DNA from 2 places in the Streptomyces sp. NPDC046727 genome. Region 1 is predicted to be linked to the other one. Evidence: riboswitches for the same ligand, from Rfam matches in the RefSeq annotation. Region 1 holds a riboswitch; the other holds the start of a gene.
What was found. Region 1 has a riboswitch for glycine ahead of gcvP (aminomethyl-transferring glycine dehydrogenase). Riboswitches for the same ligand answer to the same signal wherever they lie in the genome.

Region 1 (7,254 bases):
ACTGCCTACCGTCGAGAAGGCAGGTCAAGGACGGAGGTCGGCGTGAGAACCAGCGGCGACAGTACGGCTGGGGATGCCCCCGGACGTGGTTTCGGGGAGAGCGGTTCGTACTCGCCCCCGAGTTCGCGGCTGCGCTCAGGTGGGGGACATGCCCATGCCGGCAGCGCGGTGGAGCACGCTCCGCAGCTGCCGACGGCGGTGCCGAACGGCGGAGGGGTGGCGTCCATGACGTCCGAGCAGATCGGCTACCGCGGGCCCACGGCCTGCGCGGCTGCCGGCATCACCTACCGGCAGCTCGACTACTGGGCCCGCACCGGTCTGGTCGAGCCCAGCGTGCGGCCCGCCTACGGGTCGGGCACCCAGCGTCTGTACAGCTTCCGGGACGTCGTCGTCCTGAAGATCGTGAAACGGTTCCTGGACACCGGGGTGTCGCTGCAGAACATCCGCACGGCCGTCCAGCACCTCAGGGAACGCGGTTTCCGCGACCTGGAGCGGATGACCCTGATGAGCGACGGCGCCACCGTGTACGAGTGCACCTCGCCGGACGAGGTCCATGCGCTGCTCCAGGGCGGTCAGGGCATCTTCGGCATCGCCGTCGGCGTGGTGTGGCGGGACGTGGAAAGCGCCCTCTCCCAGCTGCACGGCGAGCGCATCGACACCGGCGAGACCCTCGTCGGGCACAACCCCGCGGACGAGCTGGCGCGCCGCCGCAACCGGGCGGTCTGAGCGCCGGTCCCCCGGCAGGGGCGCTCCGGCACCACCGCATTGTCAGTGGCGTGGTGCAGCATCGGAGATGTGAGAAACGCGCCCACGATCCTGCATCTCGACATGGATGCCTTCTTCGCCTCGGTGGAGCAGGCGTCCAAGCCGAGCCTGCGCGGGAAGGCGGTCGTCGTGGGCGGCCTCGGACCGCGCGGGGTGGTGGCCACCGCGTCGTACGAGGCACGGGTTTTCGGGGTCCACTCGGCGATGCCCATGGCCCAGGCGCGCCGGCTGGCACCCAACGCGGCCTACCTGGAGCCGCGCTTCAGCCTGTACCGGGCGGTCAGCGACCAGGTGATGGCGCTGCTGCGGGAGCTGTCACCGCTGGTCGAGCCGCTCAGCCTGGACGAGGCGTTCGTGGATCTGGAGGCCGGGGAAGCCGCCTGGGACGAGGAGTCGGCGCGGCTGGCCGGGGCGAAGCTGCGCGCGGACATCCGGGCGGTCACCGGGCTCACCGGGTCGGTGGGGCTCGCCGCCTCCAAGATGCTCGCGAAGATCGCCTCCGAGCAGGCCAAGCCGGACGGTCTGACGCTGATCGAGCCGGGCACCGAGCGGGCGCTGCTGGGGCCGATGCCGGTGCGTACCCTGCCGGGGGTCGGGCCGGCCACCGGGGACCATCTGCGCAGGGCCGGGATCACCACGGTGGAGGAGCTGGCCGAGGCGGGTGAGGACGAGCTGGTCCGGCTGCTCGGCAAGGCGCACGGGCACGCTCTCCACGCCATGGCCCTGGCCCGGGACGAGCGGCCCGTGGTGGCGGAGCGGGAGGCCAAGTCGGTGTCGGTGGAGGACACGTACGCCGTGGACATCCACGACCGGCTGCGGGTCGGTCTGGAGGTGCAGCGGCTGGCCGACCGGTGCGTGCGGCGGCTGCGGGGGGCCGGGCTGTCCGGGCGGACGATCGTGCTGAAGGTGCGGCGGTACGACTTCTCCACCCTGACCCGCTCCGAGACCCTCAGAGGGCCCACGGACGATCCCGCGGTGATAAGGGAGGCGGCGGCTCGGCTGCTGGACTCCGTGGACACCACCGGTGGCGTGCGGCTGCTGGGGGTGGGGGTGTCCGGGCTTGCCGACTACACGCAGGAGGACCTGTTCGCGCAGGCCGCGCAGCCCTCGGGGGCGGCGGAGGAGTCCGAGAACATGGCGGCCGAGGCCGTGCCGGAGCCGCCGGAGCCCGCCGAACGGCAGTGGCGTGCCGGGCAGGACGTGCGGCACGCCGAGTGGGGCCCCGGGTGGGTGCAGGGGAGTGGGGTCGGGCGGGTCACCGTGCGGTTCGAGACGCCGCAGTCTCCTCCGGGGCGGGTGCGGACGTTCCTGGTCGGCGATCCCGCGCTGGAGGCCGCCGAGCCGCTGCCGTTGGTTCCGGGATCCGACCTCGTCCACGCACCCGCCCGACCCGGTCCGCCGAGCGGTGACCGACCCGGGGCTCCGCCCCGGGGGACCCCGGAGGAGACCCGCTATCAGGCATCCTCCGAGCCCGCCAGTTTGCCGAAGTCATGGTCCGGGACCCCGGGGGGTGAGGCCACGTCGAGGCCGTAGTGGTGGAGGAGCTGGAGTTCCTGTTCGGGGGAGAGGTGGCGGCCCACGCCGAAGTCGGGGGCGTCCTTGATCAGAGCGCGGTCGAAGGGGACGCGCAGGGTGCCTTCGACCAGCTCGCTGGGCTCCAGCGGGACGAAGGCGTCCCGGGAGAACAGGCCGGTCCGTATGGCCGCCCACTCGGGGTCGCCGGTCGCGTCGTCCAGGTACACCTCGTCGATGGTGCCGATCTTGGTGCCATTGCGGTCGAACGCCTTGCGGCCGATCAGGTTGCGCGGATCGATGTCGGTCTGCACGGGCCCTCTCCCTCCACATGGTCGCAACTCATCCGTAAGCACTACAAAAGAGCACATTCAAGGAGGCGGCCACTCGAAGGCCCTGGCGTTGACCTCGCTGGTAGGCTGACAGCGGCTGCTGATCCCGTGCGGGAGAGTCCTCCGACCACCTCGGAGGCGCCGAAGGAGCAAATCCTCCCCGGAATCTCTCAGGCTCATGTACCGCACGGACGAGGTCACTCTGGAAAGCAGGGCGGGTGTCGACGGCTCCCGCTCTCACCGACGGTGAAAGCCGGCGCCTTCGGGTGTCCGGTGAAGCTCTCAGGTTGAGATGACAGAGGGGGAGGCCGTCGGGGTACCCGCGCCGTGGTGCCCCTCGCAGGTCGCGTCAGACCAGGAGGCCTCCGCAATGACCGCCCATCGCATTCCGCTCTCCGAGCTCGAAGCGGGCACCCCGTTCGAGCAGCGCCACATCGGGCCCGACCAGGAGGCGCGGGCCAAGATGCTCGCGCAGGTCGGGTACGGCTCGCTCGACGAGCTGACCGCCGCCGCGGTCCCGGATGTGATCAAGAACGCCGACGCTCTGGACCTGCCGGGTGCCCGTACCGAGGCCGAGGTGCTCGCCGAGCTGCGCTCGCTCGCCGACCGCAACCAGGTCCTCGGCTCCATGATCGGCCTGGGCTACTACGGCACCTTCACGCCGCCCGTCGTCCTGCGCAACGTCATGGAGAACCCCGCCTGGTACACGGCCTACACGCCGTACCAGCCGGAGATCTCCCAGGGGCGGCTCGAAGCCCTGCTGAACTTCCAGACGATGGTCGCCGAGCTGACCGGTCTGCCCACCTCCGGCGCCTCCCTGCTGGACGAGGGCACGGCCGCCGCCGAGGCGATGGCGCTGTCCCGGCGCATGGGCAAGAACAAGAAGGGCCTGTTCCTGGTCGACGCGGACGCGCTGCCGCAGACCATCGCCGTCATCGAGACCCGGGCCGAGCCGACCGGCGTCGAGATCGTCGTCGCCGACCTCAGCGAGGGCATCCCGGCCGAGATCGCCGGGCGCGAGATCAACGGCGTGCTGATCCAGTACCCGGGCGCCTCCGGAGCCGTACGGGACATCAAGCCCGTCATCGAGCAGGCGCACGAGCTGGGCGCCCTGGTCACCGTCGCCGCGGACCTGCTCGCGCTGACCCTGCTGACCTCGCCGGGCGAGCTGGGCGCGGACATCGCGGTCGGCACCACCCAGCGCTTCGGTGTGCCGATGGGCTTCGGCGGGCCGCACGCCGGCTACATGGCCGTGCACGAGAAGTTCGCGCGCAGCCTCCCCGGCCGCCTCGTCGGCGTCTCCGTCGACGCCGACGGGAACAGGGCCTACCGGCTCGCGCTGCAGACCCGTGAGCAGCACATCCGCCGGGAGAAGGCGACCAGCAACATCTGCACCGCGCAGGTGCTGCTCGCCGTCATGGCCGGCATGTACGCCGTCTACCACGGGCCGGAGGGCCTGCGGACCATCGCCCGGCGGACGCACCGGTACGCCACGATCCTCGCCCAGGGGCTGACGGCCGCCGGTGTCGAGATCGTCCACGGCGCCTACTTCGACACGCTCACCGCGCGCGTGCCCGGCAAGGCCGCCGAGATCGCCGCCGCCGCCCGGGCGGGCGGGGTCAACCTGCGCCTGGTCGACGCCGACCACGTCTCCATGGCCTGCGACGAGACCACCAACCGGGCCCAGCTGGCCGCCGTCTTCGCCGCCTTCGGCGTCGAGGCCGACATCGAGGCGCTGGACGCGACCGCCGAGGACACCCTGCCCGAGGCGCTGCTGCGCACCGACGACTACCTCACCCACCCGGTCTTCCAGCAGCACCGCTCCGAGACCGCGATGCTGCGCTACCTGCGCAGGCTGGCCGACCGCGACTACGCGCTCGACCGCGGCATGATCCCGCTGGGCTCCTGCACCATGAAGCTCAACGCCACCACGGAGATGGAGCCGGTCACCTGGCCCGAGTTCGGCCAGCTGCACCCGTTCGCCCCCGCCGAGCAGGCCCAGGGCTACCTCACGCTCATCCACGAGCTGGAGGACCGGCTGGCCGAGGTCACCGGCTACGACAAGGTCTCCCTCCAGCCGAACGCCGGTTCGCAGGGCGAGCTGGCCGGTCTGCTGGCCGTCCGCGGCTACCACCGTGCCAACGGCGACGAGCAGCGCACCGTCTGCCTGATCCCGTCCTCCGCGCACGGCACCAACGCGGCCAGCGCCGTGATGGCCGGCATGAAGGTCGTCGTCGTCAAGACCGCCGAGGACGGCGAGATCGACGTAGAGGACCTGCGGGCCAAGATCGAGCAGTACCGCGACGAGCTGGCCGTGCTGATGATCACCTACCCGTCGACGCACGGTGTGTTCGAGGAGCACGTCGCCGACATCTGCGCCCAGGTCCACGAGGCCGGCGGCCAGGTCTACGTCGACGGCGCCAACCTCAACGCGCTCGTCGGCCTCGCCAAGCCGGGCCACTTCGGCGGTGACGTCTCGCACCTGAACCTGCACAAGACGTTCTGCATCCCGCACGGCGGCGGCGGTCCGGGCGTCGGCCCGGTCGCGGTCCGCGCGCACCTGGCGCCGTACCTGCCGAACCACCCGCTGCAGCCGGAGGCCGGCCCGGAGACGGGAGTGGGCCCGATCTCCGCGGCCCCCTGGGGCAGCGCGGGCATCCTGCCCATCTCGTGGGCGTACGTCCGTCTGATGGGCGGCGAGGGCCTCAAGCGGGCCACGCAGGTGGCCGTGCTGTCGGCGAACTACATCGCCAAGCGCCTGGAGCCGCACTACCCGGTGCTCTACACCGGCCCCGGCGGCCTGGTCGCGCACGAGTGCATCATCGACCTGCGCCCGCTGACCAAGACGACCGGCGTGACCGTGGACGACGTGGCCAAGCGCCTGATCGACTACGGCTTCCACGCGCCGACGATGTCGTTCCCGGTGGCCGGCACGCTGATGATCGAGCCGACCGAGTCCGAGGACCTCACCGAGCTGGACCGTTTCTGCGATGCGATGATCGCCATCCGCGCGGAGATCGAGAAGGCCGGCTCGGGCGAGTGGCCCGCGGAGGACAACCCGCTGCGGAACGCCCCGCACACCGCCGCCGCGCTCGGCGGGGAGTGGACGCACGCCTACAGCCGCGAGGAGGCCGTCTTCCCGGCCGGCGTCTCGGCCGCCGACAAGTACTGGCCACCGGTGCGCCGCATCGACCAGGCCTTCGGCGACCGCAACCTGGTGTGCTCCTGCCCGCCGCTGGACGCCTACGAGGACTGAGTGAGCGAGAGTGAGGGCCCCGTCCGTGCGAGCGGACGGGGCCCTCACCCGTTACTGGGCCGTCACCAGGGACACCTCGGTCGCCTTGATCAGGGCGATGACGTCGGAGCCCACGAACAGGCCGAGGTCGCCGACCGCGTCCTTCGTGATCACGGCGGTGATCTCGCCGAGGGCCAGGGAGACCTTCACGGAGGCCATGGCCTCGCCGGTGGTGAGCTGGGCGATGGTGCCGGGCAGCTGGTTGCGGATCGACAGGCCCTCGACCCGCTGGGTGGCGAGGGAGACCTCGGTCGCCTTCACCAGAGCGCGTACGGGTGTGCCGGGGGCGAGGGCGAGCTGCTCGGCGGCCTCCAGGGTGATGGCGGCCGTGAGGTGCGGGCCGCCGTCCAGCCGGACCTTGACGGTGGCCATGACCTCGCCGGGGTGGACCTCGGTGACGGTGCCGGGAAGCTGGTTGCGGATGCTCAGGGTCATGGGCACCCACCGTAGAGTGCCGGTCCGGTCAGGCCGGGTATGCGTGGGTCTGCGTCGCCTTGACCGTCGCCCAGACCGGTGCACCCGGACGCAGGTCCAGCTCGGCGGCGGCGACCGTCGTCAGATCCGCCGCGAGCGGTAGCTCGCCGGTGAGGCCGGCGCGGATCTGGTCGCCGTGCGTCTCCAGGCCGGCGACCTCGCAGCGCCACAGGTTGCGGGCGCTGGCGCCGGAGGGCCGGTCCCGGAAGAGGGTCACGGCGGACGGCGGGAACGCCACGAAGACCGGGCCGGACATTTCCTCCGTGGTGGTGATCGAGGGCCCCGCGTCCAGTCGTACCGTGTGGCCCGCGGCCTGGCCCCGGTAGAGGTTGAGGCCGACGAGCTGGGCGATGTAGTCCGTGCGCGGGTGGCGGGCGATGTCGGCGGGGGTGCCCTCCTGGACGACCCGGCCGTGCTCCACGACCACCAGCCGGTCCGCGAGCACCATCGCGTCCAGCGGGTCGTGGGTGACCAGCACGGAGACCGCCTCGAACTCGGCCAGATGGTGGCGGAGCCGGGCGCGGACCTCCAGGCGGGTGCGGGCGTCCAGGGCGGCCAGCGGTTCGTCCAGCAGGAGCAGCCGGGGCCGGGTGGCCAGGGCGCGGGCGAGGGCCACGCGCTGGGCCTGGCCGCCGGAGAGGCGACGCGGTTTCGCGCCCGCGTGGGGTGTCAGGCCCATGCGGTCCAGCCAGGCCGCGGCCTGGGCGCGGGCCTCGGCCTTGCTCGCGCCCCGGCAGCGGGGGCCGAAGGCGACGTTGTCCAGGGCGGACAGGTGGGGGAAGAGCAGGTAGTCCTGGAAGACGACGCCGACCGGGCGGGACTCCGGGGGCGTGCGTTCCAGCGAGGTGCCGTCCAGGCGCAGGTGGCCGTCGGTGA
Region 2 (7,254 bases), on a different contig from region 1:
CCAGCGCGAACAGGGCCGCCTGGTTCGCGGAGGCGCCGGAGTGGGGCTGCACATTGGCGTACTCGGCGCCGAACAGCTCCTTGACCCGGTCGATCGCGATCTGCTCGGCGACGTCGACGTGCTCGCAGCCGCCGTAGTAGCGGCGGCCCGGGTAGCCCTCGGCGTACTTGTTGGTGAGGACCGAGCCCTGGGCCTCCATCACCGCGAGCGGCGCGAAGTTCTCGGAGGCGATCATCTCCAGGGTCGACTGCTGGCGGTCCAGCTCGGCGTCGACCGTGGCGGCGATCTCCGGGTCCAGCTCGTGCAGGGGCGTGTTCAGAACAGTCATGCGGGGACGACTCCTCAGCCGGCGGTGAAGGCGGTGTACTCGTCGGCGGAGAGCAGCTCGGCGGGCTCCTCCGTGACGCGTACCTTGAACAGCCAGCCGCCCTCGAAGGGCGCGGAGTTCACCAGCGACGGGTCGTTGACGACGTCCTCGTTGACCTCGGTGACCACACCGGTGACCGGCGAGTACAGGTCGGAGACCGACTTGGTGGACTCCAGCTCACCGCAGGTCTCGCCGGCGGACACCGTGGAGTCGACGTCGGGGAGCTGGACGAAGACGACATCGCCGAGCGCGTTGGCCGCGTGCTCCGTGATGCCGACCGTCGAGACGCCGTCCTCGGCGCCCGACAGCCACTCGTGCTCCTTGCTGTAGCGCAGCTGCTGGGGGTTGCTCATGGCCTGAATTCTCCTGTACACGCGGGACTGCTGATGACGGGGGGACTGCGGAAACCGCTGGTGAGCGGGCGAATGTGCGCAGGGTCACGCGCCGGCCACGGGGCCGGTGCCCCGCGGACCGCGCCCGCGTCCGGTCTCTACTTCTGGCGCTTGTAGAAGGGCAGCGCCACGACCTGGTACGGCTCGTGGGTGCCCCGGATGTCCACGCCGACGCCCTCGGCGCCCGGCGCCGCGTGGGCCGCGTCGACGTAGGCCATGGCGATCGGCTTGCCCAGGGTGGGGGAGGGGGCACCGGAGGTGACCTCGCCGATCACCGCGCCGCCGGCGACGACCGCGTACCCGGCGCGCGGGATGCGGCGGCCCTCGGCGATCAGGCCGACCAGCACCCGCGGCGGGTTCTCCTGGGCCTTGGCGGCGGCCTCGGTGAGCGCCTCGCGGCCCACGAAGTCGCCCTCCTTCTCGAACTTCACCACGCGGCCGAGCCCGGCGTCGAAGGGCGTGAGGGACGTGGTCAGCTCGTGCCCGTACAGCGGCATGCCCGCCTCCAGGCGCAGCGTGTCCCGGCAGGACAGGCCGCACGGCACCAGGCCGACGCCCTCGCCGGCCTCGGTCAGCGCCTGCCACAGCTCGACGGCGTGCTCCGGCTTCACGAACAGCTCGAAGCCGTCCTCGCCGGTGTAGCCGGTGCGGGCGATGAGCGCGGGGACGCCGGCGACCGTGCCGGGCAGGCCGGCGTAGTACTTCAGGCCGTCCAGGTCGGCGTCGGTGAGGGACTTCAGAATGCCCGGGGACTCGGGCCCCTGGACGGCGATGAGCGCGTACGCGTCCCGGTCGTCCCGCACCTCGGCGTCGAAGCCCGCGGCGCGCTCGGTCAGCGCGTCCAGGACCACCTGGGCGTTGGAGGCGTTGGCCACGACCATGTACTCGGTCTCGGCCAGCCGGTAGACGATCAGGTCGTCCAGGATGCCGCCGTCGGCCTGGCAGATCATGGTGTAGCGGGCGCGGCCGACGCCGACGGAGGCGATGTTGCCGACCAGGGCGAAGTTCAGGAGGGCGGCGGCCCCGTCGCCGGTGACGGTGATCTCGCCCATGTGGGAGAGGTCGAAGAGACCGGCCCGCGTCCGCACGGCGACGTGCTCGTCGCGCTCGGAGCCGTAGCGCAGGGGCATGTCCCAGCCGGCGAAGTCGGTCATCGTCGCGCCCAGCGAGCGATGCACGGCATCCAGCGCTGTATGACGGAGTTCGGTACTGCTCATCGGTCGGTCGTCTCCCAAGGAATGACAGGCGAGGAACGTTCCTCCCCATCTGTCATCGGAACCTGAGAGGTTCGCCCTGACCGTCACGGGGACGATCACGGCTTGCACCTTGGGTGGAGCCACTGTCGCAGCGGCCCGCTTTTCAGATGTGCCTCGCCCGCGCGGTAACGGGGCCTGAGAGATTCAAGGGAGGGACTTGCTCCTTCGGCGCCCCGGCACCAGTGCTGCCAGGGACTCTCCCGCGCGGATTCAAACGGCCGGTATGCAGTTGGCGGCCTCATCATTGCACGCCGCACCCCGGCCATCCAGAGCGTGCTGCTTGTAACCGAGCTGTGGCAGTACGCGCACGAACCGCCGACCGTTGCCCATTACCTTCTCTTTACATAGAACGGGCATGGGGATGACCGAGCCCACTGGGGAGGACGATCACGGTGAACAGGACCACGGCCTACGCCGGCATCGCGGTGCCCGAGCAGCCCTCCGCCGCCACCCGCGAGCGCTGCGCGGACCGCCCCGCGCCGGTCGTCCGCGATCTGCGCGACCGCGCCGGCCGCAGCCCGCACGCCCTGCTCTTCGGCCGCGAGGACCTGGTGGTGATCACCGGTCTGCCCGGCAGCGGCAAGTCCACCCTGATGCACCGCGCCGTCACCGGCCACCGCGTCGACTCCCAGGACACCCGCGACCGCTGGGACGCCCGGGTCCCCCGCCGCCTCCCCTACGCGCTGTACCGCCCCCTGGTCCGCCTCGCCCACTACGCCGGGCTGCGCCGGGCCCTGCGCACCGGCGAGGGCGTCGTCGTGCACGACTGCGGCACCCAGTCCTGGGTGCGCGCCTGGCTGGCCCGCGAGGCCCGCCGCCGCGGCGGCACCCTGCACCTGCTCCTCCTCGACGTCACCCCCGAGACGGCCAGGCAGGGTCAGCGCGAGCGCGGCCGGGGAGTGTCCCGCTACGCCTTCCGCCGCCACCGCCGGACGACCGACCGGCTGCTGCGCGCCGTGGAGAAGGGGGAGCTGCCGGCCGGCTGCGGTGCGGCGGTGCTGCTGGACCGGGACGCGGCGGACGTCCTGAACCGCATCGGCTTCACTCGGTGAGGCACTGTCACCGCCACCCGCTAGCCTTCTTGCTCACAGCAGTGGTTCCCAGCAGGCGGTAGGCAGATGGACTTCCCGGCGGACATTCCCGCGGACTTCCCGGCACAGGCGCACCCCCACCCGCACGGCGGTTGGCCCGGCAACGAACTGGAGGAGGTGCTCTCGGCCTCCCTCGGCATCCCCTCGGCGGGCGGCCGGATCGTCGAGGTCCTCGGCCGCAGCTTCCTGTGGATCCCGCTGCCGGGCGGCGGGGGCCCGGACAGCGGCCCGCTGGACCTGCCGACGCTGGACATCGACGGCCAGGCGTACGTGCCGGTGTTCAGCTCCGAGGAGCAGCTGCGCCGGGTGGCCGGCTCCCACATGTCGTACACCATCGCCCCGGCGGTGGAGTTCGCCCGCGGCCTGCCCCCGCAGATCGGCATCGCCGTCAACCCCGACGGGGTGGTCGGCATACCCCTCCCGCCCGCGGCCGTGGCCGAACTGTGCCGGGCGGGCCGCACCCCGCTCGACGGCCCCGCCTCCGGCGGCCGGGTCCGGCTCTTCGAGCCCGACTGGCAGGACGACCCGGTCGACTTCCTCGCCGCCGCCTCCGCCGAGTTCGCCGGGACCGGCGTGGTCCTCACCGCGCGCCGCTGCCTGGCCGCCATCGAGACGGCCGACCCGGTGATGTTCGTCGGCGTGGAACTCTCCCGGTGGGAGGGCGACCTCCGCGCCCTTCCCCTGGAGGCCCTGGGCAAGGCCCTCGGCACGGTCCCGGTCGCGTGGCCGGTCAACCTGGTCCTCCTGGACGTGACGGACGACCCGGTAGCCACCTGGCTGAAGACGAACGTCCGCCCCTTCTACGAGTACGGCCACTGAAAGCGCCCGAAGGGGCGCGGGGCTGTGTCCGATATGCGGCTCCGCCGCGGGGCGCGGGCAGCACAACGCACCCGGACCCGCGCACGAACATGAGGCCCCGAGCTACTGGGCGCATAAGCTGTCTCCGAACGCAGGGTCACTGAAAAGAGAAGGGCACGACAGGTGAGCGCGAGCCACAGCGGCAGCGTCGAGCACATGCTGCGCCAGGTCACGCCCGGACGCTACGACGCCTACGAGGCCCTGCTGCGCGCCCTCGCCACTCCCTCCTCCGGCCAGATCTGGATGTTCCTGTGGCACGGCCAGGGCGGCTCCCCGGACGCCCAGTACGGGGACATGGAGGTGGACGGCTTCCACTACGCCCCCTGCGTGACCTCCGCCCAGGAGCTGTCGGCCAGCGGCTGGAACCGTTCCTACGAGGTGGTCGACGGCCTCGACGTGGCCCGCACCCTCTACCCCGACCACTACGGCCTCTGGCTCAATCCGCACGCTCCGGGCGGCGGTGTCGGCATCCCCTGGCTGGATCTGCGCCGCATCGCCACCGGCCTGGACCGCCAGCCCGCCGGCCCGCTCCGCCTGTCCGAGCCCGGCATCGAGATCCCGCAGTTCTACGCCCTGCTCGCGCAGAACGCGCACCGCACCCCCGCGCTCCGCTCGCTGCGCCGCGCCTGGGTGCAGCCCGCGCTGGGGGCGCCGTATCTCGCCCTCGGCCTGGACGTGTACGACACCTCGCCCGCCGCGGTCGACTCGGTGCGCGCGATGATGCAGCAGTCCGTCGGCGCGGTCCCGGAGGGCCTGCCGGTGTCCACGGTCGCCATGACCGACGACTACGACCCGGTGGTCATGTGGATGCGGGTCCACGCGCGCCCCTTCTACGACCGCGAGGCCCACGCCGCCCCCGCACCGCAGCCCCAGCTGCAGGCCCCGCCGCAGGCCCCGGCCGGCGGCTACGGCTACCCGCCGGTGCGCGGCGCCTACTGAGCGACCGGCTGAGCGACCGGGCCGAGCGGCGCGACAACCGGGTCGAGCGAGACACTTCTTGGCCCGGATCGCAGGATTTACCGGGCCGACACACTTCTGCGCGCGTAGACATCGACCGATCGGCCCGAACCGCGCAAATTCGCCGTTCTGTCCCAACTGGGCAACGTCCGAGAGCCGTTACCCACTGTTCGGATAACGGAATCCCCCGCACTGCATCACGGTTGCGCATACTTTCGCCGTCAGCTCTGGCGGGTGATCGCAGCGACGCTGAAGACTCGCGACTCAGACACGAGGCCGAGACCTCGTGATCGATGGCAAGTCGACAAAGCCGCAATCCGCGGCAGGCGCAGGCCGGTCACCACCGGCGAGAGGGGTCGCTCACCGTGACCGCACCGATCGAGACCACCGGGGCGGCAACCGAGGCACAGCCGGAGGCTGTGCTGGAGGGTGCCGGTAAGGGGCAGATCGAGGGTCGTTCCCTGGGCCAGATCGCCTGGACCCGGTTCAAGAAGGACAAGGTCGCCGTCGCGGGCGGCGTCATCGTGATCCTGCTGATCCTCCTCGCCGTCCTCTCGCGTCCCATCCAGGCCATGTTCGGGCTCGACCCCAACGCCTTCCACCAGGACCTGATCACCCCGGACACCTCGCTGCCCAAGGGCAGTTGGGGCGGCATGAGCGCGGACCACCCGCTCGGCGTGGACCCGAAGTTCGGCCGGGACATCGCCACCCGCATCCTGGAGGGCTCCTGGGTGTCGCTGGTGGTCGCCTTCGGCGCCACGATCCTCTCCAACGTGATCGGCGCGATCATGGGCGTCGTGGCCGGCTACTACGGCGGACGGGTGGACTCGATCATCAGCCGGCTGATGGACACGTTCCTCGCCTTCCCCCTCCTGCTCTTCGCCATCTCCATCTCCGCCACGCTCCAGGGCGGCGCCTTCGGCCTGAACGGTCTGCCGCTCCACCTGAGCGTGCTGATCTTCGTCATCGGCTTCTTCAACTGGCCCTACCTGGGCCGGATCGTGCGCGGCCAGACCCTCGCCCTGCGCGAGCGCGAGTTCGTCGACGCCTCCCGGGGCATGGGCGCCAAGGCTCCGTACATCCTGTTCCGGGAGCTGATGCCCAACCTGGTCGGTCCGATCATCGTCTACTCGACGCTGCTCATCCCGACCAACATCCTCTTCGAGGCGTCCCTGAGCTTCCTCGGCGTCGGCATCCAGCCCCCGCAGGCGTCCTGGGGCGGCATGCTCCGCGAGGCGGTCACCTACTACCAGGTCGACCCCCAGTTCATGATCGTTCCCGGCCTCGCCATCTTTGTGACCGTCCTGGCGTTCAACCTGCTCGGCGACGGTCTCCGCGATGCTCTCGACCCGCGCAGCCGCTGAGTCCTGCCGCAGAGAGCCCGAAAAGTTTCCAACAATGGAGGGGAAAGCGCCCATCATGCGAAGGTCAGCGCTGGCCGCGATCGCGGCCATCGGCACCGCCAGCCTGTTTCTTGCGGGTTGCAGCAAGGCCGATGACAACAAGTCCGAGAACGGCACCAAGTCGGCCGGCGCCAACGCCGCGACCAAGGGCGTCGTCAACGCGTCGGACAAGAAGGGCGGCACGCTCACCTACGAGCTGTCCGACGTCCCGGACTCGTTCGACCCGGGCAACACGTACTACGCGTACATGTACAACCTCAGCCGGCTGTGGGCCCGCCCGCTGATGACCTTCCAGCCCGGTGCCGGCGAGGAGGGCAACACCCTCGTCCCGGACCTCGCGGCGAGCAAGGGCGTCCCGAGCGACGGCGGCAAGACCTGGACGTACAAGCTGCGTTCGGGCCTGACGTACGAGGACGGCTCGCCGATCACCTCGAAAGACGTCAAGTACGCCGTCGAGCGTTCCAACTTCGCGCGTGACGTGCTCTCCCTCGGCCCCAACTACTTCCAGCAGTTCATGGCCGGCGGCGACAAGTACAAGGGCCCCTACAAGGACAAGAGCGCCAAGGGCCTGTCCTCCATCGAGACGCCGGACGACACCACCATCGTCTTCCACCTGAAGCAGGCCTTCCAGGAGTTCGACTACCTGGTCGCCGCCCCGCAGACGGCCCCGGTGCCCAAGGCGAAGGACACGGGCGTCGACTACGTCAAGCACATCGTGTCCTCGGGCTCGTACAAGTTCCAGAGCTACGAGGACGGCAAGCAGGCCGTGCTCGTGCGGAACGAGAAGTGGGACGCCAAGACCGACCCGCTGCGCAAGCAGCTGCCGGACAAGATCGTCGTCAAGCTGAAGGTCAACCCGGAGACCATCGACCAGGACGTCATGGCCGGCAAGGCGATCGACCTGGCCGGTACGGGTGTCCAGGCGGCGAC

Region 2: another riboswitch for glycine. It lies ahead of gcvT (glycine cleavage system aminomethyltransferase GcvT); the one in region 1 lies ahead of gcvP (aminomethyl-transferring glycine dehydrogenase).

The regions. Positions count from the first base shown of each region.
Region 1 covers NZ_JBEYYR010000072.1:8,234-15,487, forward strand. The annotation lists gene ABZ937_RS42195 (MerR family transcriptional regulator) at 43-726, shown strand; gene ABZ937_RS42200 (DNA polymerase IV) at 796-2,298, shown strand; gene ABZ937_RS42205 (PRC-barrel domain-containing protein) at 2,220-2,591, opposite strand; glycine riboswitch at 2,711-2,805, shown strand; gene gcvP (aminomethyl-transferring glycine dehydrogenase) at 2,980-5,865, shown strand; gene ABZ937_RS42215 (TOBE domain-containing protein) at 5,917-6,339, opposite strand; gene ABZ937_RS42220 (ABC transporter ATP-binding protein) at 6,368-7,254, opposite strand, start outside.
Region 2 covers NZ_JBEYYR010000018.1:116,408-123,661, reverse strand. The annotation lists gene glyA (serine hydroxymethyltransferase) at 1-328, opposite strand, end outside; gene gcvH (glycine cleavage system protein GcvH) at 343-720, opposite strand; gene gcvT (glycine cleavage system aminomethyltransferase GcvT) at 858-1,976, opposite strand; glycine riboswitch at 2,129-2,228, opposite strand; gene ABZ937_RS23075 (AAA family ATPase) at 2,408-3,067, shown strand; gene ABZ937_RS23070 (enhanced serine sensitivity protein SseB) at 3,134-3,925, shown strand; gene ABZ937_RS23065 (enhanced serine sensitivity protein SseB C-terminal domain-containing protein) at 4,088-4,903, shown strand; gene ABZ937_RS23060 (ABC transporter permease) at 5,287-6,285, shown strand; gene ABZ937_RS23055 (ABC transporter substrate-binding protein) at 6,320-7,254, shown strand, end outside.